DNA from 4 places in the Solibacillus silvestris genome. Region 4 is predicted to be linked to each of the others. Evidence: riboswitches for the same ligand, from Rfam matches in the RefSeq annotation. Region 4 holds a riboswitch; each other region holds the start of a gene.
The links. A riboswitch is a leader RNA that binds a small molecule or an ion and turns the genes downstream of it on or off. The one in region 4 is predicted to bind S-adenosylmethionine.
Positions count from the first base shown of each region.

Region 1: another riboswitch for S-adenosylmethionine. It lies ahead of metA (homoserine O-acetyltransferase MetA); the one in region 4 lies ahead of ACTHOQ_RS04230 (O-acetylhomoserine aminocarboxypropyltransferase/cysteine synthase family protein).
Region 2: another riboswitch for S-adenosylmethionine. It lies ahead of ACTHOQ_RS12680 (bifunctional homocysteine S-methyltransferase/methylenetetrahydrofolate reductase); the one in region 4 lies ahead of ACTHOQ_RS04230 (O-acetylhomoserine aminocarboxypropyltransferase/cysteine synthase family protein).
Region 3: another riboswitch for S-adenosylmethionine. It lies ahead of ACTHOQ_RS06745 (methionine ABC transporter ATP-binding protein); the one in region 4 lies ahead of ACTHOQ_RS04230 (O-acetylhomoserine aminocarboxypropyltransferase/cysteine synthase family protein).

Region 1 covers NZ_JBQCJW010000047.1:1,387-9,380, forward strand. Annotated here, with positions in the region: gene ACTHOQ_RS17735 (DEAD/DEAH box helicase) at 1-2,202, shown strand, start outside; gene ACTHOQ_RS17740 (nucleoside-diphosphate sugar epimerase) at 2,218-2,970, shown strand; SAM riboswitch class I at 3,034-3,141, shown strand; gene metA (homoserine O-acetyltransferase MetA) at 3,413-4,354, shown strand; gene ACTHOQ_RS17750 (hypothetical protein) at 4,412-4,714, shown strand; gene ACTHOQ_RS17755 (ABC transporter ATP-binding protein) at 4,908-5,678, opposite strand; gene ACTHOQ_RS17760 (YczE/YyaS/YitT family protein) at 5,804-6,430, opposite strand; gene ACTHOQ_RS17765 (HesB/YadR/YfhF family protein) at 6,534-6,824, opposite strand; gene plsY (glycerol-3-phosphate 1-O-acyltransferase PlsY) at 6,938-7,540, opposite strand; gene parE (DNA topoisomerase IV subunit B) at 7,850-7,994, shown strand, end outside.
Region 2 covers NZ_JBQCJW010000020.1:17,486-25,479, reverse strand. Annotated here, with positions in the region: gene metH (methionine synthase) at 1-130, opposite strand, end outside; gene ACTHOQ_RS12680 (bifunctional homocysteine S-methyltransferase/methylenetetrahydrofolate reductase) at 123-1,967, opposite strand; SAM riboswitch class I at 2,071-2,168, opposite strand; gene hemG (protoporphyrinogen oxidase) at 2,316-3,701, opposite strand; gene ACTHOQ_RS12670 (protoglobin domain-containing protein) at 4,064-5,359, opposite strand; gene ACTHOQ_RS12665 (chemotaxis protein) at 5,744-6,235, opposite strand; gene ACTHOQ_RS12660 (tetratricopeptide repeat protein) at 6,366-7,208, opposite strand; gene ACTHOQ_RS12655 (LysR family transcriptional regulator) at 7,214-7,994, opposite strand, start outside.
Region 3 covers NZ_JBQCJW010000007.1:127,986-135,979, forward strand. Annotated here, with positions in the region: gene ACTHOQ_RS06725 (arsenate reductase family protein) at 1-1, shown strand, start outside; gene gcvH (glycine cleavage system protein GcvH) at 82-462, shown strand; gene ACTHOQ_RS06735 (toprim domain-containing protein) at 704-1,030, shown strand; gene ACTHOQ_RS06740 (thioredoxin family protein) at 1,038-1,340, shown strand; SAM riboswitch class I at 1,401-1,503, shown strand; gene ACTHOQ_RS06745 (methionine ABC transporter ATP-binding protein) at 1,641-2,669, shown strand; gene ACTHOQ_RS06750 (methionine ABC transporter permease) at 2,662-3,330, shown strand; gene ACTHOQ_RS06755 (MetQ/NlpA family ABC transporter substrate-binding protein) at 3,491-4,297, shown strand; gene gltC (glutamate biosynthesis transcriptional regulator GltC) at 4,348-5,250, opposite strand; gene sufC (Fe-S cluster assembly ATPase SufC) at 5,677-6,456, shown strand; gene sufD (Fe-S cluster assembly protein SufD) at 6,475-7,782, shown strand; gene ACTHOQ_RS06775 (cysteine desulfurase) at 7,782-7,994, shown strand, end outside.
Region 4 covers NZ_JBQCJW010000004.1:160,208-168,201, reverse strand. Annotated here, with positions in the region: gene nfsA (oxygen-insensitive NADPH nitroreductase) at 1-293, opposite strand, end outside; gene ACTHOQ_RS04235 (DASS family sodium-coupled anion symporter) at 436-1,914, opposite strand; SAM riboswitch class I at 2,225-2,339, shown strand; gene ACTHOQ_RS04230 (O-acetylhomoserine aminocarboxypropyltransferase/cysteine synthase family protein) at 2,460-3,764, shown strand; gene ACTHOQ_RS04225 (hypothetical protein) at 3,957-4,355, shown strand; gene ACTHOQ_RS04220 (homoserine dehydrogenase) at 5,010-5,996, shown strand; gene ACTHOQ_RS04215 (DNA-binding protein) at 6,052-6,282, opposite strand; gene ACTHOQ_RS04210 (EamA family transporter) at 6,392-7,258, shown strand; gene ACTHOQ_RS04205 (response regulator transcription factor) at 7,457-7,994, shown strand, end outside.

The sequences.
Region 1 (7,994 bases), on a different contig from region 4:
TCCACTGTCGAGCAACTGACAGAACGCCAGCAACAGTTGAAGGAAGCGACGGCAAACTTTGAACTTCAAATTTCGCAAAGCAGCCATAAAGCCCAGCTGGAACGTTTGCAGCAGCGTTTTGAAGCAATCCAGTCAAAAATCGGGCGTGCTAATGAAATGTCGCAGTATGAGCAGTTGATCGATAAAATCGCATCATTGAAAAAAGTATACGAAATTGAAGCATTCATGAACGAATATAATATTCGACGCAATTATGCAATGGATCGTTTACTCACTGCATTGGAACGTATTCAGCCTCAGATGGAGCAATTTAAACCGATCAAAGATGTGAAGGAGCGTTTGGAAAAAGCATTGGCATACAGCGAAACAGCGCTTGGCATTCATGTAACGCCGGACGAGCTTCAGATGAATCATCATTATTCGCTTGAAGAGGTGCAGGAGTTTTTAACGAAGCTAAGCCATGCATTCCGGGAAAAAAAAATAAACATGCAAAATGGAACACGCTCGATTCTAGGCATTCATTTGCGAATGCAATATATTGAGCAATTGAACAACAAATATTTGGATGCCATTCGTGAAACGGTACTTATTTTCGAAAAGCTAAAAGAGGAAATCATTCTTCAATTTAAGGAACAAAATGATGTGAAAGCACAGTTGCTGCAAAAATTACAGGATGAGGCGGCAACAATTGAAATCCAAATGAACTCTGTAAAAGGCAATATGGACATGTCGATTACGGTTGCACATACAACTGATGAGCTTGAGGAACTGCTTGCAGCGAATGAACTTGAGCAAATGAAAATCGAAACAGAGCGCCAAAATCGCGGAAAGCTGGAACAGCAGCATCGCCAAAAAGCAGATGAGCTCGCAGTTTTAAACGAACAAATCGCCATAGGCAAGACTACTGTAGAACAAATGACAGCACGTTTCAAAGAAATTAATAATGAAGGTGTACAGCTCGAAAAGCATCGCTCGGAGCTTGAACAATTGACAAAGCTGAATCCTGAGCAGGCAATTGTTCAAGTAAACGGACAAATCGAGCGCTTCACAGCAAATATTGCGACATTGCAGGTGAAAATCGATTTACTGCCGGTGACAGCCGAACTTCAAAATGAATGGCATAGTTTATTGGAAAATGCAAATGAGCATGATTTGGATGAAATACGCAAACTGTATGTGAAGCATGCGAATGTTATTGGAACGACTTGTGTCGCATCGGCAAATAAAGAATTCATGGACAATTATCCAACGTTTGATGTTGTGATTATTGATGAAGTATCAAAGGCGACACCACCCGAGCTACTGCTGCCGATGCTGAAGGGAGCGAAAATCATTTTAGTTGGGGACCATCACCAGCTGCCACCGCTTGTAGGTGATGCCACATTTGAAGAAACATTGGAGCAAGTCGTAAAAGAAAGCACAACGTTTGAAGAAAAAAGGGAACTTGAAAAATTGCTTGAGGAATCGCTATTTGAGCGTCTATACAATAACTTGCCGACGCAAAATAAAACAATGCTTGCATTACAATACCGTATGCATAAAAATATTATGTCAACAATCACACCGTTTTACGAAAATGAATCCGAAAGCCTGCAATGCGGTTTGGAAGATTCAGATGCGTTAAGGGATCATTATTTGCAAACTTCGAAAATTACGCGGGACAATCATTTGCTATGGCTTGATATTCCGAATGAAAAACCGTATTTCGAAGAGCGGATGAAGGAAGGCTCAAGCTTGTTCAACTTAACAGAGCTTGAACAAATCAAACAGCAGCTGCTTGAAATAAATGAAGCGACTGAAAAAGCGAAAGCGGCAGGGCTGATCCCGCAAGATGCGCAAAAATCAGTCGGCGTTATTTCGTTCTATGCGGAGCAAGTGAAGCGCATAAACCGACTCATTGAGCAGGACATTAACGTACCGCATTTACACATCCGCACAGGCTCGGTCGATAAGTTCCAAGGGATGGAAATGGACGTCATCATTGTCAGCATGGTGCGCAATCATGATAATGAGCGCGGGGAAATCGGGTTCGCGAAGGATTACCGTCGACTTAATGTTGCATTATCACGCGCACGGGAGCTCCTTATTATGATCGGAAGCACGGATATGTTCACAAAACGTCCGAAGCAAGCGAAAACACGTGACATGTATACACATGTATTAAATACAGTTAAAGACCAAGACGGCTATTTTGCAATGTAGGAAAAGGGGGATGTAATGGATTTACAAAACATAGCAGAGCAATTGCAAAAAGAAATCATTCAAAATCCGAATATCGAAATTCAAAAACAAATGCAGTACGCGATTCCGATCCATACGCTTGAAGTGCGCTATCACCCCGTCATGCGGAATGCGATGGACATTTTAATGAAGATGATGCTCATATCCTTTCAAAAGGCGCAATTGAAAAATGTCGAGCTTTTAGCGGAAATTTTATTGGTCGAGCCGTTATTTATTCAAGATTTGACGAATAAAATGTCAAGACTAGGCATGATTGCAAAAGAGGAAGCATACGTACTTACTGCTAAAGGCATCACACAGCTTGAATCAGGCATTTTTGAGGAAGAGCTTGAGCAAACGAGCCATTTCGTGCAATACAGCCCCGTTCATGAGCAGCTTTTAGAAGGCAATCTTGAGGAATTTGCTGATTTGGAGGAATTTCCGGAACCTTTTCCGACGATTGAAACAGAAGAAATCGAAGCGGTTGAAGAAACGATGCTCATTGAATTCATACAGCGGCAATTAACGGAGCAGCCAATAGCCGAAGATGAAACACCGCAATTTATAACGAGTATCGCATCAACTGAATCCATTCAAATTAATGATATACCAGTATTTTGCTTTTTGCTTTTTGATCAAAAGGAAAAACGCCATTTTACGCGTGTATACAATACATTAACAGGCGAATGGGATGAAAAGCTGGAAACGATTTTATTCAATTATGAAAAAGCGCAATTACAAGCAGACTAAATTTATATTTTTAGAATTATTGCAAAAATCTTTTGTGCATGTTACACTAATGACAATTTAATAGTCTTATCAAGAGAAGCGGAGGGACTTGGCCCGTTGATGCTTCAGCAACCTCTAGTATGACTAGAAAGGTGCTAATTCCAGCAAGGTATAATCCTTGGCAGATAAGAACGGGTATAAAAGCCTCTCATTTCTGTTTTGCTGGAATGAGGGGCTTTTTTTATCTTTATTCAGCAGGTGTCTTAAACGCCCGCTGTTTCAGAGGAGAGCAGTGTAAGCGCATCATATCCCTGTCGTTACGACTGGGTGGCCAACATCGTATTGGCCCGAGCTTCCGTCAAATATCACAGATTTTCCAATGAGCATACTTGGAAAATCCTATATACTATTGCATCGGGGCGTAATTGATTATTTTTAAAAGAATGAAGAGGGGGAACATGCAATGCCAATTAATATTCCGAAACATTTGCCAGCTGGCGAGCTGCTAAGAAAAGAGAAGATTTTCGTAATGGAGGAAGACCGTGCGAAGACACAGCAAATCCGACCATTAAATATTTTAGTGTTCAATTTAATGCCGGAAAAGGAGAAAACCGAGCTTCAATTATTGCGCTTGCTCGGGAATACACCATTGCAAGTAGATGTCACTTTTTTAAATACGGCTACATACGAATCGAAAAACGTCTCAAAATCCCATTTGAATACATTTTATAAAACTTTTGATGAAATAAAGCATCGCCGTTATGATGGATTGATTATTACGGGCGCACCAGTAGAGAAAATGGAATTTGAAGATGTCGGCTATTGGAAGGAAATTACCTCTGTAATGGACTGGGCCGATAAAAATGTGACATCCATTATGTATATATGCTGGGGCGCACAGGCTGCACTATACCATCATTTCGGTATCGGAAAGTTCGAGCTGCCTAAAAAATGCTCAGGTGTTTATTCGCACGTCATTACGGATTTAACAGTTGATTTAGTGCGGGGATTCAGTGATGAGTATGTTGCTCCACATTCGCGCCATACATCGGTTTCCATTGATGAAGTCCGTGCACATCCTGATTTGCGCCTGCTCAGCTATTCAGATGATGCGGGGGTATTTATCGTCCAGTCGAAGAACAATAAGCATATTATGATTACAGGTCATTTGGAGTACGATGCAACAACACTTTCGGATGAGTATTTCCGCGATATCGAAAAAGATCCTGATAATACGGAAATTCCCATTAATTATTTTCCAAATAACGACCCGCAACAAGCACCGAAGAATATTTGGCGCGCCCATTCCCATTTGCTGTTTTACAATTGGCTAAATTACTATGTATACCAAGAAACACCATATGAATGGTATTTTGTTGATGAAAATATCGAATATCATATTTAGGATAATTGTGTAGGGTCCTTTTCACTAAAAATGACAATTTTTTAGGGGGTGCTTATTTTGGAATCGAATAAACTATACACTTGGAAGAGCTATGTCTTCTTAGCAACAAGTGTTTTAAGTGGAGTGTTTATGCTTTTATTAGACCTGATTAGTACCGCAACAGATGAAAAGTTAACAGGGACTTGGATTTTTTTAATAATATTGTGCTTGTTCGTTTCTGTGGCAACAGGTATTATGGCTTTTTCCTCAAAATTGGAAGGGAAAATCATACCTATAATAGCAAGTGTTTTAACTATAATTAACGTGAGCATAGTGGTCTTTTTCCTATGGTTCGGTGCAAATTTTGCAACTGGTTTATAATACAGCAAACAGGCGCGTTTGCAGAATAAAGGATAGGACAAGAAAAATGCACAGGCATAATAACCTGGGCATTTTTTTGCTTTTTTCTACTGTTAATTTGGATGCTAATCATACGCTAATTCAGTTGCTAATTGAGGTGCGTTTTTGCATTTTCTCCCCATCAACCGAACCCGTTATTTTTTCCTGCCACTCTTTACTTTACCGCAACCCATGCGCGTCCGCGTTCCATTTGCAAGCTGACGGCACGTCCGAAAAATTCGCTTAACAGCTGCTCATTTAAAATAATGTCCCGTGTATTAGCAGCGATGTCTTTTCCATCCTTCATTAATAGTACATGGTTAAAACATGGCAAAATTTCCTCTACATGATGCGTAACATAAATCAGCGTAGGGCAATTTTCGCCGCTTGCGATTTTCCCGATTGTTTGCAATAAATTTTCACGTTCAATCAAGTCAAGCCCACCACATGGTTCATCCAATATTAAAATCTCTGGCTCAGCCATTAACGCACGGGCAATCTGCACGCGTTGACGCTCGCCTTGGGACAAATGCTCAAATGATTTGTTTGCTAGATGGTCGCAGTTAAAATGCTTCATGATAGACACCGCTTTTTCGATGTCTTCGTCTGACACTTCTTCAAACAGCCGAAGTGCTCCAAATTGGCCGCTTAACACAATTTCAATCGCGTTATCCTGCCAATTAAAATTATCGATCATCGCATTGCTTACCCAGCCGATACGGGTGCGAAGCTTCGGGATATACGTTTGACCGTATGTTTCGTCTAATACTTGCACTTTTCCGCCATTTGGCCAAATATAGCCGTTAATGACTTTTAACAGCGTCGTTTTACCAGAACCGTTCAAGCCTAAAATCGCCCAGTGCTCTCCTTTTTGTACATGCCAGCTTAAATTGTTTAAAATGACCTTATCATTGCGATATAAATGGATATTTTCTATATGTATCATAAAAAAACACCTCCATCTATTACTATGCGACTTTTTTATAGTTTTCGAAAGTATTTTTTGAATTTTGTAATAATTATTTTTTAAAAAGGAGGAAAGCAAACTGATCCTCCTGCTTTCCTCTAACTTTAAATTACAGCGCTTTCCACACCGGTTGCGCGGTAAAATAGTTTTTCATTTAATTTTAAAGCCCATTGGACAACCGGGCCTAACCCAAATGCCATAAATACAGTTCCTATCCCAACCGGACCGCCTAATATAAAGCCTACAACTGCAACGCCTACTTCCATCGTAGTACGGGCACGGTTCACGCTCCAGCCAAGCCGATGCACTAGTAAAAGCATTAGAGTATCGCGTGGTCCGACCCCAAGATTAGCGACCATATACATGCCACAGCCGAAGCCTAATAAAATAATCCCCAGCCCGAATGCAATACATTGTTCAAGCAAGCTTTGTGCATCCGGTAAAACAAATAAAAAAATATCGATAAAAATACCAGTTAAAAACATGTCTAAATATGTCCCGGCTTTCGGCAATCTTTTCGTAAACAATGAATCGATCGCTAAAATGAGCAGCCCTAAAATAATCGACCAAGTCCCTACAGTTAACCCGAGATTTTTTTGAAGCCCGATATGGAGCACGTCCCATGATCCGACACCGAGCATTTGTCCTTTAATCGTTAAGGCGATCCCTAATGACAAAACAATAATGCCTGCGAGAAAAAATAAGCAGCGCCAATAAAATCCTTGTTTCACTTTCAATTGTAATCCCTCATCTTATCATCTATATTATATCCTTCCACATTATAACGATTCGGTAGATGAAAAACGGATTTACAATATATTAGAAAAATTTAAACTATTTTTCGTATGAATAGCTTAGTTCATCATTCGACTGGTCGACGTCAACGATTAAATCATGGTCATTAAAAAACCATTCATCTGATTTCTCTATAAAAAAATGAACATCTTCTATAACGGCTTCAATGCCGATTTCATGCGGCTGTTCACGTGTCATCCCTAACGAAAAACCTTCATGAAAAGGAGAGGAGCCCCCATATCTTGCGTAGAAGCGAATATAATCGCCATTTTCGACTTCCATTTCTCCTTTAAACCAATTGATCGCTTTTTCTGATAGTTTAATTTCCATACAATTCACCTCTATTGTCATTATGCAGCAAAAGAAAGAAACTTACAAAAACCGCGTTCAAAATTTAAATACAACAAAAAATGCGCTGAAAGCATATACTTTCAGCGCACAGTTTAAAAACCTTTAATTTTTGGCTCAGTCCCATTTTTTATACGTTTAATATTTTCGCGGTGACGGTAAAAAATAAATCCTGCCAAAAACGCAATTAAAATAAAGAGCGCATATTCACCTGTCACAATCCAATATACCGTCACATAGATTAATGCGGCTGTTGCAGCAATCATCGATGTCAAGCTCACCATTTTCGTCGTTTTAAGCGAAATTAGGAAAACAGCGAGCAACACTAAAAACAGCGGTAAATTATAGCCTAAAATAACGCCGGCGCTTGTCGCTACAGCTTTGCCGCCGCGGAACTTCGCAAAAACCGGGAATATATGCCCCGCTACGGCGATAATGCCGAGGATAAGCGGATGGACCGTACTATCGCTGAAAATAGCTAGCAGCGGCAATAATACTGCGGCTGTTCCTTTAAAAATATCAATCAACAGTACGGCAATCCCAGGTTTCTTCCCTAAAACGCGAAACGTATTCGTTGTTCCCAAATTCCCGCTGCCATGCTTTCGAATATCTGTTTTATAAAAAATTTTGCCAATCCACAAAGCAGATGGGATAGAGCCGATTAAATAAGCACAAATAATAATTAATGCATTGATCAAGAAGTTGTGCTCCTTTCAAATATCAGGATTGTTAGTTGGTACTAATAGTATGTAATGAATATTTTACAATGTTTTTTAATAGAAGGAAAGAGGTATTATTTTTTCGTTAAATTTTAAAGAAATACAGGAAAAAAGTTACATTTCATGTCAAGCTACTAAAGGATATGCTTTTAAACGTTCAATTTTGATGATACAATTAGTCTTTGCAAAGCCTAAAAAGGTACGTTCAAACATTGACATCATGCATATTTGACAGTACGATTAGGTAGTAAACAGAACGTTTGTTTGTATTTTTGGAGGGGATTACATTTGGTAAAAAGCCAAACAGGTATTTCTTATAATGAAGATGCCATTCAAGTATTAGAAGGTTTAGAAGCCGTACGTAAAAGACCAGGGATGTATATTGGTTCTACAGATAGCCGAGGTCTTCACCACTTAGTATATGAAATCGTAG
Region 2 (7,994 bases), on a different contig from region 4:
TACAGCCGTCCAACTCTTCGCCGCCGAAATCTTCGTATGTTAAGTTTTCAGCTTGAAGCATCGTCCCCATGGCGCCATCGATGATACATATTCTTTTTTGCAATTGCTCATGAATCGGGTGGTTATACATTTGACTGAACTCCTTTATTTTCCACATCATATTGTTTTACATATTCCATTAATTCAAGCGTCATATCATAGCGTAAAAACGGAGTAATTAAATAAATTCCATTAAAATATTGGCACGCCGTATCGAGCAGCTCTTTTGCAATGGCAATTCCTTCTGCCGTTGCCGCTTCTTTATCTTCGCCGCATGCTGCCATTCGCGCCAACACCTCGTCCGACAGTTTAATGCCTGGTACTTCGTGGTGCAGAAATTCCGCGCTGCGCGATGATGTAAGCGGCATAATCCCAATATAGATCGGTGTGTCCAAATGCTTTGTCGCATTATAAATTTCTATAATTTTTTCTTTTGTGTAAACCGGCTGTGAAATGAAATAATCTGCACCATGCTCGATTTTTTTCTCTAAACGGGCGACTGCTCGATCCAGCACACGCACATTCGGGTTAAATGCGGCAGCCACTGAGAAGTTCGCCTGTTTGCGCAATGACTTCCCTGTGAAAGATCCCCCTTTATTCAATTGCTTAATAAGTGAAATAAGCTCCATCGATGAAACATCATACACACTAGTCGCCCCAGGGAAATCACCCACTTTTGTCGGATCCCCTGTCACAACCAGAATATCATGCAGTTCCAGTGCATCAAGCCCCATTAAATGCGATTGAAGCCCAATTAAATTCCGGTCACGGCACGTTAAATGCGGCAACGAACGAATCCCGTGCTCCTTTAAAATAGCAGCCATCGCAATATTGCTTATACGCGGCGAAGCAAGTGAGTTGTCAGCCATCATAATGACATCGGCTCCCGCTTTTGCCAGTTGTTTTGCCCCTTCAACAAATCCATCAATTTCTAAATGACGCGGTGTATCAAGTTCCACAATGACAGAGCGCTCACGTTTTGCTTTTTCGTGGAGCGGTTCTTGCTTACGTGGCTCCGGAACACGGACAAATTGTGTATGCCCGTGTTTCTCTTCCTTTGTTTCAATTGGCTTTACTTTCGCCAAACGCTGCTTTACCGCTGCAATATGCTTAGGTGTCGTTCCACAGCAACCACCAATTAAGCGGACACCTTGATTGACAAGTTCAACGGCTGCACGTGCAAAATAATCCGTTTCCGATTCATATACTACCCGGCCGTCTTCTATATCTAAAAGCGAAGCATTGGGGTATGCCGATAAAAAGGCCTTTTTCGGCAGATTCACCCCTTCAAATGCCTGAATTGTATGATATGGTCCCAATCGGCAATTGCTCCCGACAATATCTGCGCCTAATCTTTCAAGATCATGAAGCGCTTCATTGAATGTCATTAAATTTTGGAGCACGCCCGGCTCCTGCATCGTCACTTGTGCAATAATCGGCAAATCCGTCATCGCACGCAATAGATAGACACAATGCGAAAGCTCTTCAAAATCATAATACGTCTCCAATAAAAATCCGTCTGGTTCACCGGCAAGCAACACCTCTGCCTGCTCTTGAAATGCGGCTAATATTTCGTCCAATGTCGCATCGCTTTTGCGGATGCCGCGAATACCGCCAACCGTCGCCAAAACATATTGCCCTCCTGGAGCAGCCGCACGTTTTGCGATCTTCAATGCGGCCTCATTGAATTCCTTTACACGGTTTTCATAGCCATAGCGCGCAAGCTTGATCGCATTTGCACCATATGTATTTGTCTGGATAATATCTGCACCAGCAGCAATATATTCACCATGGATTTTTCCGATAATTTCCGGGCGTGCAATATTCATCTCCTCATGACAATAATCCAGCCCGTATGAATAAAGTAATGTTCCGATGGCGCCGTCTGCCGTTAAAACACGCGTTTTTAAATCTTCTCGTAATCCCATTGCTTTCACTCCATTATTTACAGTATTTTCAGTCAACTAACAATACGAAAAAGCCCTCTTTCAAATAATAAAAGAAGGCTTAACAATTCAACATTTGCGTTCCTTCTCATCTTCTGGCATTCGCCACTGGATTTAGCACCTGACTTTTCGTTGGTTGCTGAAGTTTCATCGGGCCAGTCCCTCAACTTCTCTCGATAAGAATATTTTATGATTTTTAAAATAAAGCAATTATGCCTCAACATAATCGCAGCTGAATACGGAACATATAAAAGAACCGAATTAGGTTAAATGCATCATATCGTTATCTGAATGTTACGTCAATACCCTTTAACCGAATAAAGTATTTCTTTACATAATTCGCTCAATAATCTGTTCCGCCGTTTTTTTTCCGTTTTGAATGCATGCGCCAATCCCTACACCAAAATAAGAGCACCCTGCTAATAAGAGGTTCGGATAGTGTGTTTGCAACTGTCGAACGACATTCGATAATGCTTCGTTGTGCGCTAAATCATAGCGCGGCATTTGGTCAAGCCATTTCGTCACATTTACGACTGCCGGCTCGGCTTCAATGCCTAAACTTAAACGAATATCTTCCAATGCGACTTTTGTCAATGCTTCATCGGACATCGCCGCAAGCTCTTCGTAGCGCGGATTAATATTTTTATAAAATAAACGGACGAGTAAGTTTCCTTCCGCTGACGTATGCTTCCATTTACGGCTCGTCCATGTCGAAGCATTGCAAACTAAATCGCTATTATGCGAGACGATAAATCCTGTGCCATCTGCCGGCAATACACTATCCGGCACATCAAATCCGACATACATGGTTAAAGCTGATGCCGTTGTGAATTTTTCGAGCTGTTCATCGAGCGATTCGTCCTGCAGCACATTTCGCACCGTATCGTTCGGAACAGCCAGCACAACTATATCCGCCAAAATCGTTTCTTCCTCCAATATGACCTCATACTGCTCGCCGACTTTACGCACTTGCTTTGTCGCCGTCTTTTTAATGAATTCGACTTCCGGCAGCTGCTCTTCCAAGCGATCAATCAATGTGGATAAACCATTCCGGAATGAGATGAATTTCTTGTTCGCCGCTTTTTCGAATTGCTCGCGATTTGCCTCAAAGCCTTTTATAATCGAGCCGTAATTGTTTTTGTAATCCACTAAATAAGGCAAGGTTGATGCTAAGCTTAATTGATACAAATCCCCTGAGTAAACACCCGCCAACACCGGGGCGATTTGCTTGCGCACAATTTCCTCACCTAAAAAGTATTCTAAAAACATGCCGATTGAACTTTCTTTCGTAAAGGATGTATTCGGAATTTCCGAATCCTGAAGCGCTCTTTCCTTTCCTTCTTCCGATAGCAGTGTGCTCGACATAAGTGATTCTATGCTCATCGGAATACCGAATGTAGACCCTGCCGGAATTGCATGCAGCTCATTATTTGTATGAATATAGGATATTCCTGTTTCGTTATATACGAGCTGTGACTCAAAATTCAGTTCCTTTACAAGCTCCAGCACCCCCGGATGACGCGCTACTATCGAATCCGCGCCCGTTTCCATAATAAAGCTTCCTTCACGCGCCGAATGTATTTTGCCGCCCAAATATTGGTTTTTTTCGATTAATACTAGCCGTGCTTCGATATTTTTTTCATGCATTTGATTTTTTAAATAATGCATTGTGCAAAGTCCGGTAATGCCGCCGCCTATAACTACTACTGTTTTCATTTTATCTCTCCCATTTCGTTCGCTCTTCTTCTATTAGTATAATCTTTTCCACGCAAAATTTGGTCAGGCGGATATTACAATTTTCAAAACCAATGCCCGATTCTTATAATTACTATGTATACTTGGAGAGTTTGTTGGGTGTGAAAAGTAGAGCGGCTATTACAATTTTTCACGCCCGCATCATTTTACTTTCACAAGTATATTGACGATTAAGGATGCACAATGATAAAACATATTTTGCGCAAAATAACGTAAAATGATGTCTGTTATTATGTGGGTTACGTTGAACAGCTTATATGTACTTGCCCATCAAAAAGCTGTGCGGAAAGGACGGGCTTTCGGCACAGCATTGCTTATTCATATTATTCTTCTAGATTTTGGGATATTTGTGCCAGTGTATCTGCGGATAACGTTACTTCATCAAATGCACGGCCAAGATCCGAAATTATATCCCCGATTTGCTCTAATTCCAGCTCCACCAAATTGTTTTGTTTTTGTGTTTCGGTCATTGATTCGACAATCGCGGTGAACTGAACTTCCGTGTTTTCCATACTCTCTTCACCAACACGCACAGCTGATTTTATTTCTTGTAATGACTCAAGAAGCTTCGTCGTGCGAATATTTGTATTCTGCAATAGTTCTTCCACATTCACTGCCGAATCCTTTGTTTGTTCTGACAGCTTTCGCACTTCTCCCGCCACAACACCAAAGCCTTTGCCCGCTTCTCCGGCACGCGCCGCCTCTATTGCAGCATTTAGCGCTAATAAATTTGTTTGGTTCGCTATATTTGTAACGATTCCCATTGTCGATTCCATCTCTTTTGAAATTTCCGCAAGCTTATCAATCTCTGATGAAATCATTGCCACGGAATTATGAATGGCGTTCATGCTCTCTGATTGCTGCTGAATTTGCATTTTCCCTTGATGCGCTTGTTCAGCTGCAGCCGAAGACATACCATTGGCCTTTTTCGAATAAGAAATTATGACATCGGATTGAGCGGTCAACTGCTGGAATGACGCATTTGTCTGTTCGGAAATTGCCGCTAAGTTGGAAGATGACGCGATGATTGAATTCCCTATATTACGCTTGTCCTCTTTCATCTTTTCTTTCATGGATTCTACAACTGCTTCATATTCCTCCAAAACGATTTGCTGCTCAAAGTTCAGCATTTTCGATATTGCCGCAATTGTATGGAAGCGCTGCTCGTCACCTTCGATATGCATTTGAACGAGACGAATAAAATCGATTAATAAGCTTTGGAATGCGCCAATATACCATTTCGTCTTTAATCCTATATGAACATGCACACGCGCGATTTTTTTGCGCTTCTCAAAATATGCTTCATCAATAACCCCGCCGAACATTTCGCAAATATGCGCTTTTAAAGTTACTTTTAAACGGTCCACTGAGCTATGTTTATTAATTATTTCAACTAAGCTTGCTTCCATCCCCAAATTTTTATAAAAGGTATCGATAATATTTTCGATGCTTTCATCAACATAAGGCTTTAAACCTTTCAAGTATTTCAAATCTTCTGTTGTTAAGTTCAGCATTTGAAGCTGTTTTCTAATTTCTGCGTCCGCTACATACGCAAGCTTAACATTTTCATGCGATAATGGATTTTCTTGTTCCTTTAATTCCTTCTTCTTAAAAAACATTTGCAACCTCACTTTTAGGATTTACTTTTTTGTTTTATCTTTATATGATGCGACTGTGTAATTGTGTATGCTGCTCTAAGTCTGTTGTTATATCATTTTATAGTTGGAACAAAGTTTACAGTTTCATAACATTTCCATTATAGAGACGCTCTATGATGAAAGATATACAGTTCTCTTATTTCTATGCTTTTGCACTATATTATATGCCACTCTAGTAGTTAATAATAAATAGTTACATCGTCCTTTGATCAATATTCCGGTGGGAAAATATATCAAAAGCTTCACATTTATAATACTTACCATTATCCCTAATAGATTTTACAAATTTTAATATACAAAAGCAATCCTTCTCCAACATTTTAAAGACAGGATTGCTTCCGTTTACTATTCAAAAGAAAGTTGCTTTGTTAATGCGATTATTTCAGCTTCCAATGTTGCCGAGCGCTTATCAAAATAACGGATTCGTTCGGAGCTGCGGTTTTCAATATTTTTTTGGGGATCCAGCATATTGATCGCATCACTGGCAAACAGTTTTAATGTGCGGATGCCTGATTCGATTTTCCGAACTTCCTTCCCATTTATAAGTGCAGTATTATCTGTTGTTTTTCCCTTTTTCATTTGAATAATATTTGTATTGATGAGCTCATCGATTTTATTATAACGGCTCGTTTGTTTGTCGGTCATTATTTGAATTTTTTGATTGTATTTGATGACATCTTTGGAATCCAGCCCTGTTTGGCCAAACCCTTTTAAATATTCAACGATTGTACATAGCGTCGTTAAATTCTCTCGTTGCTCCAATAGCATTTGCTGGAGTTTTTGAATACTTTCCTCACTATGATGAGAAGAGAATTGTGGTACTGCATACATAAACATGATACTTCCCCTCCTTGTTGCTTTCCCCTTATAGTATATTTCCTATTATTATGTGAAAATAAACCTCAAAATGTCATCTAAATGTGGCTAATTTTCGTCAGACTTATTGAGCTTTACAGGCATTCTTATTTCACTCGGATTCATTTTCCAGCTTTGTTAGTTTTTCTTGCCACTTCATAGCCGCCGCTCTATCAATTCGCTCATAATAGGTCACTGCTTTTTTTGTCGCCTCTATATCTCCCAGTAAGCTTGCCTGTTTATAGTAGTAAATCGCTTTCTCGATATGCTGATCAACCCCGCAACCATATTCATAGCAATATCCTAAATTAAAAATCGCATCGACATGGAATTGCTCGCTCGCTTTTAAAAACCATTTTACAGCCTCTGCTCCATCTTGACGCTGCCCAAGTTCTCCCGAAAAAAAGATCATTCCAAGACGATACATTGCTTCGACGTCCTGCTGTTTGGCGCTGCAATGATAGTAAGCAAAGGCCAGTGCCTCATTGCAATCTGTTCCTATTCCTTGCTCATGCATCAGTCCGAGCGTAAACATCGCTTCCGCAACACCGAGTTGTGCAGCCTTTTCAAACCAATACAGTGCTTTTGCCTCGTCAACCTCCGTTGCCTCCCCGTTCAAATACATATCCGCCAAATTATTCATCGCCTCACAGTGCCCTAATAGAGCAGCCTTTTCGTATAATGTGAATGCCTGATGCTCATTGCCTCTCCCGTCAAGCGCTTCAAAATAGCAGTTTGCCAGCTCATACATTGCATCTGCATTTTGGCTTGCGACAGCATTTTCGAGCAAATTGTACATGCATGCGAAATCTTCATACTGCTTATATAATAAGGCGATATTTACAATCGATTGCTCCAGTCCATTAGTCGCTGATTCAAATTGCTCGAGCCATTTTTCCTGGGCATTTATTTCATGCTTTTTCAGCCATTTTATAAATTGCGTGCGATGTTCCATTCTTTTCACTCTTCTCTTTGCTGGAAATAATCCAATAAATACTGCCTAAATTCAGCTACTGCTGGCGGCAAATAACGGTTTTTCGCCCATGATACCCCGACTGAGCGATAGCATGGCGGATCGACCTTTAAACGTTTCACTTTATAATGGTCAAGCCCTTTAATATTCGGGATGAGTGAAATGCCCATTCCTGCTCCAACAAACCCTGCCACTGTATGCATCTCCTCCGCGGCAAATGTTGTTTTAAGCTGAATCCCTTCTTCCAAAAACAGCTCGTCGACTAATTGGCGGAGTGAATTCCCTTTTTTGATCGCAATAAACGGTTCATTTTTTACTTCTTCCAATTTTACGGCATCTTTCTTTGCCAATGGATGCGTTGTCGGGACAATGACGAAAAGCTCCTCGACAAACAGCTCCTCTGTTTCGATTTCAATCACTTTTGACTCGATTTTTTGTGATAGGCACAAATCGATGGCCCCTTCTTCAAGCCGCTTCAATAAACTCAACGAAGTCGCTTGTGTTAAGGAAAATTGCATATTCGGAAATGCCTCGCTTGTCGAAGCAATCAGTTCCGGCACGACTTCCATGCCGAGCGTGTGAATAAAGCCAAAGGACACTTCCCCTGAACCTGGCTTAACAATATCCTCAAATTCTTCTTTAATATGCTCGTACTCATCCAAAATCACATTCACGCTTTGTAAAAAAAGCTCGCCAAAACGGTTTAAATAAATCGAGCGTCCTTCACGGCTAAACAACGGTACACCGAGATGCTGCTCAATGTTTGCA
Region 3 (7,994 bases), on a different contig from region 4:
AACAGTGAATCGCATTGTGTTTCCGAACGGAATATGGCAAAATGAACTTGAATGTACTACATATTACTTGGAGGTTTTCAGATGAGCACACCAAAAGAATTGCGTTATTCAAAAGAGCACGAGTGGGTAAAAATTGAAGACGGCAAAGCGACAATCGGTATTACAGACTTCGCACAATCTGAATTAGGGGATATCGTTTTCGTGGAGCTACCGGAAGTTGGCGACGAAATTTCAAAAGATCAGCCATTCGGTAGTGTGGAATCTGTTAAAACAGTTTCTGAACTTTATGCGCCGCTATCAGGCAAAGTTGTCGCAATTAACGAAGAGTTATTGGACAATCCGGAATTCGTGAATGAATCACCATATGGCACAGCTTGGATGATCACTGTTGAATTAACGGAAGAAGCGGAAGTTGAAGAATTAATGGATGCGGACGCATACGCTGCATTAATCGAACAATAATAAGAAAAGGCAGGGTTAAAAGAAGCAAACTTTTAACACCGCCTTTTTTTGGTAATGGGAGAGTATAAGTTTTTCAAGGGAATCCACATAAGGATAGACATCTCTTTGCGCAAAATAAGTTTTTCTTATGAATAATAAAGTATCCTGCAAGATGCGACATCAATGCGCGCTATTTTGGCATAGAATGTGTTTAATAATTGATGCTATATATAATCGTGATTGTTGAAGGGAGCATGTATGTATGGGAAAATGCATTGTTGTGGAAGGTCGTGCCGATAAAATGAGGTTAGTTCCGATATTGGCTGAAGAAGTGGACATTATTTGCACGAATGGAACAATCAGCGAGGTCGATCTAATTGATTTATTGGAAGACTATGAGCAACATGAAATAGTGACGATGTTTGATGCAGACAAAAATGGTGAAAAGCTAAGAAAAATAATGAAGCGGGCATACCCTGAAGCAAAACAGCTTATCATACCTCATAAATATGTAGAAGTGGAAAAAACACCGGCTGCAATTTTACGGAATTTATTAATACAATCGAAATTTTTAGTTAAAGAAGGATGACAGCACGATGGAACAATGGACAAGACAACAATGGGAACAAAATATGCAGCAATATGGCCAAACCGCATTTTTTGTATATACACCGATGTGCGGCACTTGCGAAGTAGCGGAAAAAATGCTGACAGTGATTGAGAAAATATTACCAGACCTCCCTCTTGGAATGGCAAATATCAATTATTTAGAGGACTTGGCCCACGATTTGAAAATAGAAAGTGTACCTTGTTTAATCGTTTCAGACGACGGAAAAGTGATAAATAAGGTTTACGCATTTAAATCCGTACCATTTTTGTATGAAATATTAAAAAAGTGATTGACGTCTTCTATTTAGCATGTTAAAGTAACATTCATAATAAAAAACTTAATAACGTTGCTCTTATAAAGAGAGGTGGAGGGAAGTGCCCTATGAAGCCCGGCAACCAGCAATTATGCAAAGGTGCCAATTCACACAAAGTTTAAACTTTGAAAGATGAGAGAACGGTTTACCGTATAAATTTATGTGAAACCTTTCTGCTTATCGTGGTAGAAAGGTTTTTTGCTGTTTTGAAATATAAGAAAGCAAAACCTGTTGAAGTTTGCGGGTAGGTTATTTTAAGTAAAAGGAGTACAACCGATGATTGATATACAAAAAATAACGAAAGTATACAAGACGAAAAGCGGCGATCTCACTGCGGTGGACAATGTAAGCTTATCGATCGATAAAGGCGAAATATATGGCATTATCGGCTATAGCGGAGCCGGCAAAAGCACAATGATCCGCTTATTGAACGGATTGGAAAAACCGACGACCGGGGCAGTTACCGTAAACGGGCAAGACATTTCAAAAGCTTCCGGGGCGAAACTGCGGGAAGCGCGCCAAAAAATAAGCATGATTTTCCAGCACTTCAATTTACTTTGGTCGCGTACGGTGGAGGAAAACATTGCTTTTCCACTTGAAATTGCCGGCGTGCCAAAAAATGTACGGGCAAAGCGTGTGGAAGAGCTTATCGAACTGGTTGGTTTAAAAGGCCGTGGTAAAGCTTATCCTTCCCAATTGTCAGGTGGCCAAAAGCAGCGTGTCGGGATTGCCCGTGCACTTGCAAACAATCCTGAAGTGCTGCTATGTGATGAAGCAACATCAGCACTTGACCCTGAAACGACGGATGCGATTTTGGAGCTGCTTCTTAATATAAATAAAAAAATCGGATTAACAATTGTACTCATTACACACGAAATGCATGTCATCCGCAAAATCTGCAACAGAGTGGCTGTGATGGAAGCAGGGAAAGTAGTGGAGCAGGGCGATGTATTGCAAGTGTTCCAAAACCCGCAAGCACCGATTACAAAAAACTTTGTATCACAAGCATCAGGCGAAACACAGGAAATGCAAGCATCACTTGAACAAATTTTAGCGAACTATCCGGCGGGCAAAATTGCCAAACTGACATTTGCGGGTGCCAAGACGGAACAGCCTGTCATCTCCCAAATGATCAAGCAGTATAACATTGTTGTGAATATTGTCCACGGAAAAATATCAAATACAACAGGCGGCTCGTTTGGGACGCTCTTCATCCATATTGAAGGCGCACAAGCAGAAGTCGCGGATGCACTGAACTTTTTAGCTAAGCAAGAAATTCAAACGGAGGTGATTGAGCGTGTTTAATCAATTATTTCCTAATGTCGATTGGGGCAACATGCTTGACGCGACATACGAAACATTTTATATGACAGCTGTTGCGACAATTATAACATTCATACTCGGAATCATTATCGGGATCGTATTGTTTTTAACAAGCGATAACCAGCTTTGGGCAAATAAAATCGTCCATTTCCTGACAGGCTCGCTCGTGAATATTTTCCGCTCGATTCCATTCATTGTATTAATTATTTTATTGATTCCATTTACGAAGTTTTTGCTTGGGACAATCCGTGGCGCAAATGCTGCATTGCCGGCGCTCATAATCGGGGCAGCTCCATTTTATGCGCGCATGGTATTGATCGCGCTTCGTGAGATTGATAAAGGTGTAATCGAGGCGGCGCGTTCAATGGGAGCGAAAACATCGACAATCATCTGGAAGGTTTTAATCCCGGAAAGCTTGCCTGCATTGGTTTCTGGTATAACGGTAACTGCGGTAGCTTTAGTTGGCTATACAGCGATGGCCGGCATTATCGGTGCGGGCGGTCTAGGGAACCTGGCTTTCCTGGATGGTTTCCAGCGTAACCGGACAGACGTTACGCTTATGGCGACAATATTGATTTTAGTAGTCGTATTCATCATTCAATACATCGGTGATTTCATTACATCGAAAGTAGATAAACGATAGTTAATGGCTTAAAGGCCGTAATTATACAAGTCAGAATTTTACTGAAGCAATGGATAAACGCAAGCTTGAAAGGGCGGGCGTTTTTATATAAAATTTACAGAATATAAAAATTGTTCAGTTTATGATGGCGGAAAACAACTAAGGAATAGGGGTAAAAGAAATGAGAAAATTATTATCTAGCGTTATTTTAGGAGCTTCAGTATTAGCTTTGGCGGCATGCGGCGGCGAGGATGACAAATTGACGGTAGGCGCTTCGAACACGCCACACGCTGTTATTCTGAAAAAAGTGAAACCGATCCTGGAGGAGCAAGGCATTGAGCTGGAAATCGAACCATACACAGATTACGTGTTGCCGAATCAGGATTTGGACAATGGCGATTTAGATGCAAACTACTTCCAGCACATCCCGTATTTTGAAGCGCAAAAAGCAGACTTTGGCTATGACTTTGCAAATGCGGGCGGTATTCATATCGAGCCAATCGGTGTCTACTCTAAAAAATATAATTCTTTGGACGAGCTTCCTGAAGGTGCGACTATTTTACTTTCAAACTCTGTAGCTGACCATGGACGTATGCTTTCATTATTGGAAGCACAAGGATTAATCAAATTAGCTGACGGTATCGATAAAACAACAGCGGAAACGAAAGATATTGTAGAAAATCCGAAAAACTTCGTATTCGATGCAAACACGGCAGCGGAACTTTTAGTGCAAATGTATGAAAATGAAGAAGGCGATGCAGTATTGATCAACTCGAACTTCGCAATTGATAATGGCATTAACCCATTGGAAGATTCAATCGCAATCGAATCAAGTGAATCTCCATATGTAAACATTATTGCAGTTAAATCAGGTGATGAAGATTCAAAGGAAATTAAAGCATTAGTTGAAGCATTGCGCTCGAAGGAAATTCAGGATTTCATTTTAGAGGAATGGGGCGGGTCTGTAGTACCTGTTTCTGGCGAATAAAAATATAGAACCGGGCGAAAGTGCTGCACTTTCGCCCGGTCCTTTTTTAATCATTGAAATCTCGTTAATCGGGAATAAAACTTCGAGACAAAATCTACAAATACTTGTTCGGACGGGGCGAGTTCCCTTGTTGATGATGCGATGATGCCGACTGTGCGCCTTAACGATGGGCTTGCGATCGGCATTTTGACTGTCATGCGCGGTGTTGAGTCATATAGCGAGCTTTCTGGTAAAAGCGTCACCCCGATGCCGGCTGCTACAAGTCCTTTTAATGCATCCATATCTTCCCCCTCGGACGTAATCTTCGGCATAAATCCTACTGACCGGCATGCATCGACTGCCACCTTATTCAAAATATAGCCTTCCGGAAAAAGGACGAAATGGTCATTGCGTAAATCAACTAAATTAATCGATTCCCTTTTCGCCAACTGATGAACCGCGGGCAATAAAGCATGAATGCTTTCACTGAACAGCACGGTCGTATTAATGGCTTCGTCTTTTGGCGGCAAAGGGCCAAGCAATGCTAAGTTCAGCTCGCGGTTTTTAACAGCATCGATTAAATATTTGTACGAACCTTGGCGCAAATGAAAAGAAACGTCCGGATACTCCTTTTTGAATGCAGAAATGACCGTTGGCAATACATAGCTAGCCAAACTAGTCGGGAAGCCCACTTTAATCGTTCCTTTTGCGGGGTCTAAATATTCTTCCACTTGCTTTGCGGCAAAATCAATTGCCTTCAGTGCGGCAATGCTATGCTCCAAAAAAATCTTTCCGATTGGGGTCAGTTTGACATTACGCCCGACACGCTCAAATAGCGCTGTACCAAGTTCTTCTTCCAAGTTGGCTATTTGCCTGCTAATTGCAGATTGCGCAACATGCAAATGCACTGCTGCCTCAGAAATATGTTCCCGTTCCGCTACTTCGACAAAATAGCGTAACTGCCTTAATTCCATAAACTTCACCCCATTCATCTAAAAAGTAGATTGTTTTTTTACTTAACAATATATCGTTTATATTATTTTGAAAACTTTGAAATGTAAATACTTCCTGAAAAACCGGGAAAGAACAATGCTTCAATTGGTCTAAACTTCTATCGGCTATGTCCTTTAATATTTACAGGTGAAAGAGGCGATTCCCTCATCCAAATAAGTGAAATTGATTCTCAATTAAAGGATTGCTATTGAAAATATGAAAAGCTAAATTATTACTATTTAAATAGTAGAAATAAACTGCAGTAAAGCGTTTTCCAGGAATGATAGATTTTTTTTAATTAAAATCATTCTAAACTATTTGCAACCAACATTCATTTCGGGTAAGATTGGTAATGAACTTAATTTGGCGTACAGAAAGTATGCAAATGAATATTTGGAGGTAATTTAATGTCAACATTAGAAATTAAAGATCTTCACGTTGAAATCGACGGAAAAGAGATTTTAAAAGGTGTAAATCTAACTATCAATACAAACGAAGTACATGCGATCATGGGTCCTAACGGTACTGGTAAATCGACATTAGCTTCTGCAATTATGGGTCACCCGAAATATGAAGTAACATCAGGCGAAATCTACCTTGATGGTGAAAATGTATTGGAAATGGAAGTAGATGAGCGTGCACAAGCAGGTTTATTCCTTGCTATGCAATACCCATCAGAAATTCCTGGCGTAACAAACGCTGACTTCTTACGTTCAGCAATTAACGCTCGTCGTGAAGAAGGACAAGAAATCTCATTAATGAAATTCATCCGTGAATTAGATAAAACAATGGAATTCCTGGAAATGCCTGAAGAAATGTCTCAACGTTACTTAAACGAAGGTTTCTCTGGCGGTGAGAAAAAGCGTAACGAAATTCTACAAATGATGATGATCAAACCAACATTCGGTATTTTAGATGAAATCGACTCTGGTTTAGATATCGATGCATTAAAAGTAGTTTCAAAAGGTATTAACGAAATGCGCGGCGAAGGTTTCGGCTGCTTAATGATCACTCATTACCAACGTTTATTAAACTACATCACACCTGACTATGTTCACGTAATGATGCAAGGTAAAGTTGTAAAATCAGGTGGTGCTGAATTAGCACAACGCTTGGAAGCAGAAGGTTATGAGTGGATTAAAGCTGAATTAGGCATTGAAGATACTGAAGAAGTAACAGAAGCATAATTAAGGAGGACGACGAAGATGACGGTTGAAACAAAATTAGCGTTATCAGCAGAAGAAGTACGCTCGTTCTCGCAAAAACATGCTGAACCAGCAACATTTGCTGATTTCCGTGTGAGCGCAATGGAAAAAGCTGCTGCGCTTGACTTACCAAAACCAGACAGAACGAACATTAGCAAGTGGAACTTCATTGATTTCCCGAACCACACAGTAGAAAGCGCTCCATTTAATTCGTTGGAAGAGCTGCCTGTAGAGGTGAAATCAGTAGTTGATATTGAAACACAAGAAAACCTGTATATCCAACGCAACAATACACCGGCGTTCATCAAAGTTTCGGAAGAGCTTATAAACAAAGGTGTCATTTTCACGGATATTCAAACAGCTATTCGTGAACATGCAGATTTGGTGGAAAAATATTTCATGACAACGGCTGTAAAAGTGGACGAGCATAAATTGACGGCTTACCATGCAGCACTTGTCAACGGCGGTATTTTCGTATACGTACCACGCAATGTAGTGATTGAAGCACCACTTCAAGTTGTATTTTTAAATGACGATGCAGAGGCTTCATTATTTAACCACGTGTTAGTAGTAGCAGAAGAATCTTCGGCTGTTACTTATGTTGAAACTTACATTTCTACATTTGATGAAGCACATGGTCAAGTAAACGTTGTAACAGAAGTAATCGCAAAAGATAATGCACAAGTAACATTCGGTGCAGTAGACAACTTGGCACATGGCTATACTGCTTATGTAAATCGCCGTGGACATGCTGAGCGCGATGCGAAAATTGACTGGGCATTAGGTTTAATGACAAACTCAGATACAATTTATGAAAATACAACGAACTTAATTGGCGATAACTCTACTTCTGATTTTAAGATGGTAACTGTAGGTAGCGGAGATCAAAAACTTAACTTCACAACATTAATCCGTCAATGGGGTAAAAATTCCGACGGTCAAATTTTAAAACACGGTGTAATGAAAGATACTGCACAATCAATCTTTAACGGAATTGGTCATATTATGCACGGTGGTACAAAAGCAAATGCAGAACAAGAGTCTCGTGTATTAATGCTTGCTGAAGGTGCACGTGGTGACGCAAACCCGATCCTCTTAATCGATGAAGACGATGTAACAGCAGGACACGCGGCATCTGTTGGACGTGTTGACCCGACGCAACTGTACTACTTAATGAGTCGTGGTATTTCTAAAGCAGAAGCAGAGCGCCTTGTAATTCACGGATTCCTTGCGCCAGTTGTTGCTAAATTGCCAATCGAAGGCGTTAAAAAGCAGCTGACGGAGGTTATCGAAAGGAAAGTTCGATAATGATACCTAAAGACATAAAAAGCTTTTTTCCGATTTTAAATCAGGAAGTCAATGGACATCCATTAGTTTATTTGGATAGTGCGGCAACATCGCAAAAGCCGATCCAAGTAATTGAGGCAATAACAAATTACTATAATTTAGATAACTCCAATGTTCACCGAGGTGTTCATACACTAGGAAACCGTGCAACAGATTCTTATGAAGGCGCGCGC
Region 4 (7,994 bases):
GCTACGATGTCGATATTATGCTTTTTCCCCGCTTCTTGCAGTCGTTTGAAATCCACACAAAATAGAAAGGATGCACCGGCAGTCCGGAATTGGAATTCATTTTTTGACAGCTCGCCAAGTTTTGCTTTCTTTTCTTCATCGGTTACCCAAATAACGCTATATGCTTGGACAAAATGAGAGCTTGCCGCCATTTGCGCAGTTTCGATCAAATCAATAACCGTTTCTTTTGGTATTTCCTCTCCTGTATATTTACGTACAGATGAATGACTGCGTAATAATTCTCTTGTATTCATGTGAACATCTCCCTTTTATGTAATGGTAGAAAGGCGCACAGTATACTATGATGGCGCTCTTTCTTCTGTCGTTATTGCGACAAAAAGCTTAAAGGAAAGATCCCTTTAAGCTTATTTTAGTCAATTTTTTATGTGAAGTCGATTATAATAGTCCAATCCATTTCCAGTATGTTGCACTAAGAAGAAGGATTAAAATATAGCCGACGATCGTTAATGGAATACCGGACTTCAGGAAATCCTTTGTTGTAAATGCTCCCGTGCCGTAAGCCAGCATATTTTGCGGTGCGCTTACCGGCAATAGGAAACCGAAGCAAATAACAAATTGCTGGATTAATACGAAGCCAACCTGATTTTCCGCGGGCATTGGTAAACTAATGGCAAGTGCGATAAATACCGGAATCAACGCCGATGCCAAGCTTGTAGCGGAAGCGAAGCCTAAGTGGATGACGATATTAAATACTGTGACCAATGCGATTGTAGCCAAAATTGGCATCGCATCCAAGCCGAGTGATCCGAAAATAGTATCTGACAGCCAAGCAGCACCTTTTGTATTTAAAAGGGTAGTACCTAATGAAATACCTACTGCGAAAACGATTAATGTACCCCAATCGATGCGGCTGGACGCTTCTTTCCAATTGAATACACCGACTTTTGGTGTCAGCAAAAATGCGATCGCTAAAATTGTGATCGTTGTCGTATCAAAAGGATGGAATTTTCCTTCTGTGGACCAGAAAAACAGCAATAAAACGGATGTGACGATCAATGTGATCTCTTTGCGCTTTAATGGACCGAGCTCATCCAATTGCTTGCGGATGATGTTTTTGCCGCCTGCAATATTGTCTGTTTCAGGCTTGATTAATTTAATCATGACGAAGAATAAAACAAACGACATAATGACGGAAAATGGCGCTGCATACATGAACCACTCGCCCCAAGAAATATCTACCCCAAATTCAGAGTTGATGAAGCCGAGTGCTACCAGGTTTTGCGCAGCGGCCGTTTTTATCCCGACATTCCAAATCGAAACAGCCTGTGTTGCTGTAATGACTAATAAGGCGGCGAGCTTACTTTCTTTTGATAAACCGAATGCCGCGACAATTCCTAATAGGATCGGCACAACGGCCCCAGCACGAGCAGTAGCGCTCGGCACGACAAACGCTAATACAATCGCTACTAAAATAGCACCGACTACTAATGCCTTTGTCTTTGTTCCCACTAACGATAAAATCCACAGCGCAATACGTTTATGCAGGTTCGTTATTTGCATTGCTGCTGCTAGAAACAATGCCGCTCCGACTAATGCGACAGATGAGCTGCTGAATCCGCCAAGCGCTAATTTCAGCGCCTCGTTTGTGCCCATTTGTACAGCGGGATCATCCATACTAGGAGCCAAACCTAATAAAACAGCGATTAAAGCCAAAATCATGGCAGAACTAACTGGATAGGAAACTGCTTCAGTTACCCATAAAATTACGGCAAAAGCCAAAATTGCCAATGCACGTTGGCCGACAATCGGAAGATCTCCATTGTTCGGTAAAAGAACGATCGTAATAAGTGCAGCAAATGCCAAAACAATCCAAACAGGTTTTAAATTCAGTTTTTTTGCGTTTTCAGTTGCCATGCATAACGCCTCCATTTTGTAAAAGTGTCAGCAAAATAAAAGTTCCACTCTCAACCATTCCCCCGATTGTTGAATGAGATGCAGTAAATTAAAATTATTTTAAAATATTAAAGGATCCTTCACGGAAATTATAGCATTTCCAAATAAAAGAAGTATGTTAATATTTAGTGAATTCGTAGCGAAGGAATACTGCATCCGCAGAAAAGCTTTTGCATTTTAATGAATTCAGAAAATTATTTATTTTTTCTGTTGACTTATCGGATTAGTATGTTTTATACTGTGAAACAACGATGGAATATAAATCACATAACTCTTATCAAGAGCGGCGGAGGGAATAGGCCCTAAGATGCCCGGCAACCAGTGAGTGATGAACTGACAAAGGTGCTACATCCTACAAAATGAACAATCATTTTGAAAGATAAGAGGAGGCAAACTTGCTCATTTGCAAACCCTCTTCTTAGCTGAAGAGGGTTTTTTTACATTTAAGAAAATCCTCCTCAAAATACACCGATTTCACCATCGAATAATTTTAGGAGGCTATATGGATGACAAACTTAAAACCAGAAACATTATTGTTGCATGGCGGACAAAAACCTGATCCTGTAACGGGTGCGATTGCGGTTCCTGTTTATCGGACGACAGCTTATGCATTCAACGACACTGCCCATGCGCAGCGTCTATTCGCATTACAGGAAACGGGCAATATTTATTCCCGCATTATGAACCCGACAGTCGCGGCATTTGAGGAGCGTGTTGCCTTGCTGGAAGGAGGAACAGCTGCAGTAGGGCTTTCATCTGGCGCGGCGGCTGTGGCATTTTCCATTTTGAATTTAGCGGGTGCTGGGGATGAAATTGTAGCAGCAGGATCGCTTTATGGCGGAACATATAATTTATTTGCGACAACATTGCCTCGCTACGGCATTACCGTAAAATTTGTGGATGAATCAAATCCGGAGAATTTCCGTGCGGCAATTACCGATAAAACGAAGGCGATTTTTGCTGAAATTATCGGAAATCCAAGCTTGCGTGTGCTTGATATTGAAGCAGTGGCGAATATTGCGCATGAAAATGGACTGCCTTTATTGATCGACAGTACATTCGCTTCCCCATATGGAGGCAACCCGATTGAATTCGGCGCAGATGTTGTCATTCATTCGGCTACAAAATGGATTGGCGGTCATGGCACGACAATTGGCGGCATTGTAGTCGATGCAGGCAAATTTGATTGGACACAGGGGAGACATCCCGGCTTTACAGAGCCTGACGCCTCTTATCACGGACTACGCTACGGAATTGACACAGCAGGCGCTGCATTTGCGACAAAGCTTCGTGTTCAGTTACTGCGTGATTTCGGTCCAACATTATCTGCTGATGCTGCATTTAATTTCCTGCAAGGACTTGAAACGCTTCATTTGCGTATTGTCCGTCATAATGAAAATACCCAAAAAGTTGCCGAATATTTAAGAAACCACCCATTTGTGGAGTATGTAAATTACAATGGCTTTGAAGATTTTGCGACACATTATTTGGCGAAAAAGTATTTGAAAAACGGCTTCGGCTCGATTATTACATTTGGCATTAAAGGCGGGCGTGAAGCGGGTCGCCAAGTGATTGATAATGTGGAATTGTTCTCGCATGTAGCAAATGTAGGGGATGCCCGTTCATTAATCATCCATCCTGCGAGCACAACACACCAGCAGTTATCTGCGGAAGAACTGAAAATTGCCGGCGTATCGGAGGAGCTCATTCGCTTATCGATCGGTTTAGAAGCTGTAGAAGATATTATTGCAGATTTGGAGCAGGCATTGGCTAAAGTTTCAGCTGAAGTAGGCGCAGAAACAAACGCATAATACTTTAAAAAAGGGCTTAGCTTTTCCCATCTGAGAAGCTAAGCAATTTTTTAGAAAATTAATTCCTACTATTTTTATAAGTTTTATTGACAAAATTAAAACCCAGTAATAATATAGGGATAAGAAATTTACCAATCGGAAAAGTTTAAAATGATGTTGCAGCATTATTGGGAAGAAAAGGAGTTGTTCGACATGGGGAACGTATACAGTGCACAAAATGTGGCAGCCTATATTATTTATGAACTAAATGACGTAAAGGAATTTGTGGATGCTTGTGCCATTCAGCGGATTTTGGCGGATGTGAATATCGTGTGGCAGCATGTTTTTGGGCACAGCGCTTTCTCAGAACAAGCTCACGATCTTGCCACAGTGGGTTATGTTGTAAAAGAAGTTGCCGATGAATACAAAGTTCATGGTACAGCACATATTTTATTGCCTGCCAAAGAATGGTTTTTAAAATATGGCGATTTTCAATTAGTAGAGCGTCCACACGCAGTGCCTAATTACTCGGCAAAAGAGGAAATCATAATGACTAAGATTTTAACTGCTTACCGGCTACGGGCTTATAATAATATAAACGTGGCAGTATAAAATAATTCCGGAATACTAGCGAGCCCTCTTGCTAGTGTTTTTTGTTTTGGTGATTTTTTGTGTGCTGCATGGTAAGGCGTTAGTTTATTAGAAGAATGAAGACGGTTATTAGAAGAAGTTTTGGGGATATTAGAAGAAATGGTGATGTTATTAGAATTTAGGTGAATTTGGGTTTTCAGTACGCGTTTTGGGGGGCAAAAAACGGGTGCTGAAACCGGTATTTACGTTTTTATTAGAATAAGGGTGTGAGTTATTAGAAGAAGTGTGAGTGATATTAGAAAATTAAACGAGGATTTTAGCCCATTCAGGCCTCATATTAGCACAATGAACGGTTATATTAGAAGATTGCAGTTTTATTAGAACATTTTAAAATATATTAGACGATTTCCGAATATATTAGAAAATCCCGCCCGCAACGCTCTTACTGCAAGCCTCAAAAACAAGAAACGACTGGAAATAATCGCGCCATCGTTCCCGAATTCGCTCTTAAAAAATAAAATTTGATTGAATATTGACCGTTTACAGTAAACAAATGTCCTTCTAGGAGAGATTTCCCTTGTTTTCATGTATTATATAGGATAGAATTTTCTTTAAGTGAAATTATTTGAATTATTCGTCAATATAGATGTGTTAGGAATTTGGAGGAGAAAGGCAATGGCAACAATCAAGGCAGCCATCTTAGGGTTTGGCACAGTAGGTCAAGGAATTTACCATATTTTAAATGAGAAGAGGCAGGAGCTTCGCGAAAAGCTGGGTGTTGAACTGGAGGTCGCGAAGATTTTAGTTACTGATGCGAGTCGTGAACGTGTCCCGGGAACGAAGCATTTAATGACCGAGTCGATCGATGAAGTGTTAGCGGAGAAAGACCTACAAGTTGTGTTTGAAGCGATTGTAAATGAAGAGCCGGCATTCACTTATTTGAAACATGCTGTTGAGGCGAAATGCCATGTTATTACGGCCAATAAAGTAATGCTTGCGAAACGTGGCGAGGAGCTTGAAGCATTGGCAAAAGTAAATGGTGTGTTTATCGGCTCCGAAGCAACGGTGGCAGGTGGCGTGCCAATTATCAAAACGATGAAAAACATTCTTCTTGTCAATGATGTAAGCCGTGTCCAAGGAATTTTAAATGGTACGACGAACTATATTCTGACGAAAATGCGTGCGGAACGCTGGAGTTTTGACAAGGCTTTAAAAGAAGCGCAGCATTTAGGCTATGCGGAGGCAGATTCATTTAATGATGTATCCGGCCAGGATGCATTCAAAAAACTGATGATTCTGTCGAGCTTGGCTTTCGGGGAGCAGCCAAATTGGGCGGACGTAGAAGTCATTGGAATTGATACAATTTCAGCTGAGCAAGTAGCGGACGCGACAGCAAAAGGACTCCGCTATCGTCATGTTGCAGAAGTGGAAAAGCTTGAAGATGGCACGATTCATGCAAAAGTCGCCCCGCTATTGGTAGACAATGAACATCCTCTTTATCCAGTGGATGATGTATTCAATGCCGTGACGATGGAAACGAACTATATTGGAACATTGTCGATTATCGGTCCTGGAGCAGGTATGTACCCGACAGCAAGTGTAATGGTGGAAGATTATGCGGAAATTATTGGCAAACGCGCAGGCTTTACCGTCACGATATAATAGGAAATGATAGGAAAAGAAGCGAACTCGATGAAGTGAATTCGCTTCTTTTCCTTTAATCCTCGTCTTTTATATCTACATCTTCGGGAATCGGGGTATTTTTCCAAATCTCGATTTCCTGTTTAATACGTTCAAGCTGTTGGTGGTACGTATCAAATTGTGCGCTATTGATTAAAAAGTCTTCACCATCATGAATTGCTTTAATACGCCCCGCATAAATGTATTGGAGAATTTGGTGCTCCGGCATGCCCGTATCGCGTGCCGTTTGTTCAACCGATTTATACATAATGATGCCTCCTTTTAATTTTAATTTCCCTTTATTATAATTTGATTTTAAAGAAACTTCATCTTGAATAAAGTATAATAGTTTAATCGAGAATAGTGGGGTGTAACATGTGAATATTTTGCCGTATATATTTGTGTTACTTGCTGCAATGCTTTGGGGGACGGTCGGGACAACACAAACATTTTTAACGGAAGGCATTTCTTCTTTTGCTGTAGCGGGGGTTCGTTCGGCGATCGGGGGCGGAATTTTATTGATTGCTGTTATAATCATGCGGAAAATTTCGTTTCGCAATTGGTCATGGAAGTGGACAATTTTGGCGGCAATCGCAATCGCATTATTCCAAAGCCTATTTTTCACATCTGTACGTTTTACAGGGGTAGCTGTAGGGACCGTTGTTACAATTGGGAGCTCGCCGGTATTTGCCGGGATGATTGAGTGGGTCATTTGGAAAGTGCGGCCAACGCTTGTATGGGCAATCGCTACAGTGCTAGCGATTGTCGGTTGCCTGCTTTTGTTTATGAATCAAGGGGAAGCTGACATCAACCCAATTGGAATTGGCTTGGCATTGGCGGCTGGCTTTATGTTTGCTCTTTATACGAATGTGAGCAAGCAGTTGATGAAGCGCGAGGAAACATTGCCGGCTGTTGCAATGACTTTTACATTTTGCGCCCTATTTTTATTGCCATTGGCGGCGAGGGATGGTTTTGGCTGGTTAATGGAAGATGTGAATATTTGGGCAATGCTGTTTATGGCACTTGCTGCGACGAGTTTGGCATACATATTATTTTTAGGCGGCTTAAAGAAAATCAGCTCGTCCGCCGCTGTTACATTAAGTCTTGCCGAACCTTTAACTGCTGCCTTGCTAGGTGTGTTTTTAGTAGGTGAGCATTTAACATTTGTTGCCTGGATCGGTGTTAGTTTATTATTAGGTGGAATTATCGTGCTGACATTAGGTGGAAAAAAAGCTGCTTCATAGGAGGCAGTTTTTTTATTGGCAATAAAATTATAGATCAGGTATTACAGACTGCTTTTATTAACGGATTCTCTCTCGAAAGTAGAATTTCTTTTAATTGGAAATAAGAAATCTTAAGAATTTCTTCAGAATTTCAGTAGGTAGATGTTAAGAAGTGTCAATTATTATAAAGTTATAAGAAAAAGTTGTGAGGTGGGCGAGATGAATCAGCTGACGGTGCTTGTAACAGATGACGATCAGGACATTCGGGATGGTATAGAAATTTATTTGAAAAATGAAGGCTATAATGTGTTGAAAGCGGCAGATGGGCTTGAGGCAATCGAATTGCTCAAAAAGTATGAAGTCCATTTAATTATTTTGGACATTATGATGCCGAATATGGACGGGATTACCGCGACATTCAAAATTCGCGCCGAACGCAATATCCCGATTATTATGCTTAGTGCGAAGGTGGAGCAGACCGATAAAATTCATGGACTTTCGGTAGGGGCGGATGATTATATTACGAAACCTTTTCATCCGCTTGAATTAATGGCCCGTGTAAAATCACAGCTTCGTCGCTATGTCAATTTCGGCGCTTTTGGGGAAGCATCACCGCCTGTGGAAGGGCTTGAGCTTGATGCGGCTTCACGAGAAGTGCGTGTCGATGGAGAACCGGTAAAGCTAACCCCTACTGAGTATAAAATTACTGAGTTATTATTGAAAAATGCGGGCCGTGTATTTTCGATCAGCGAAATTT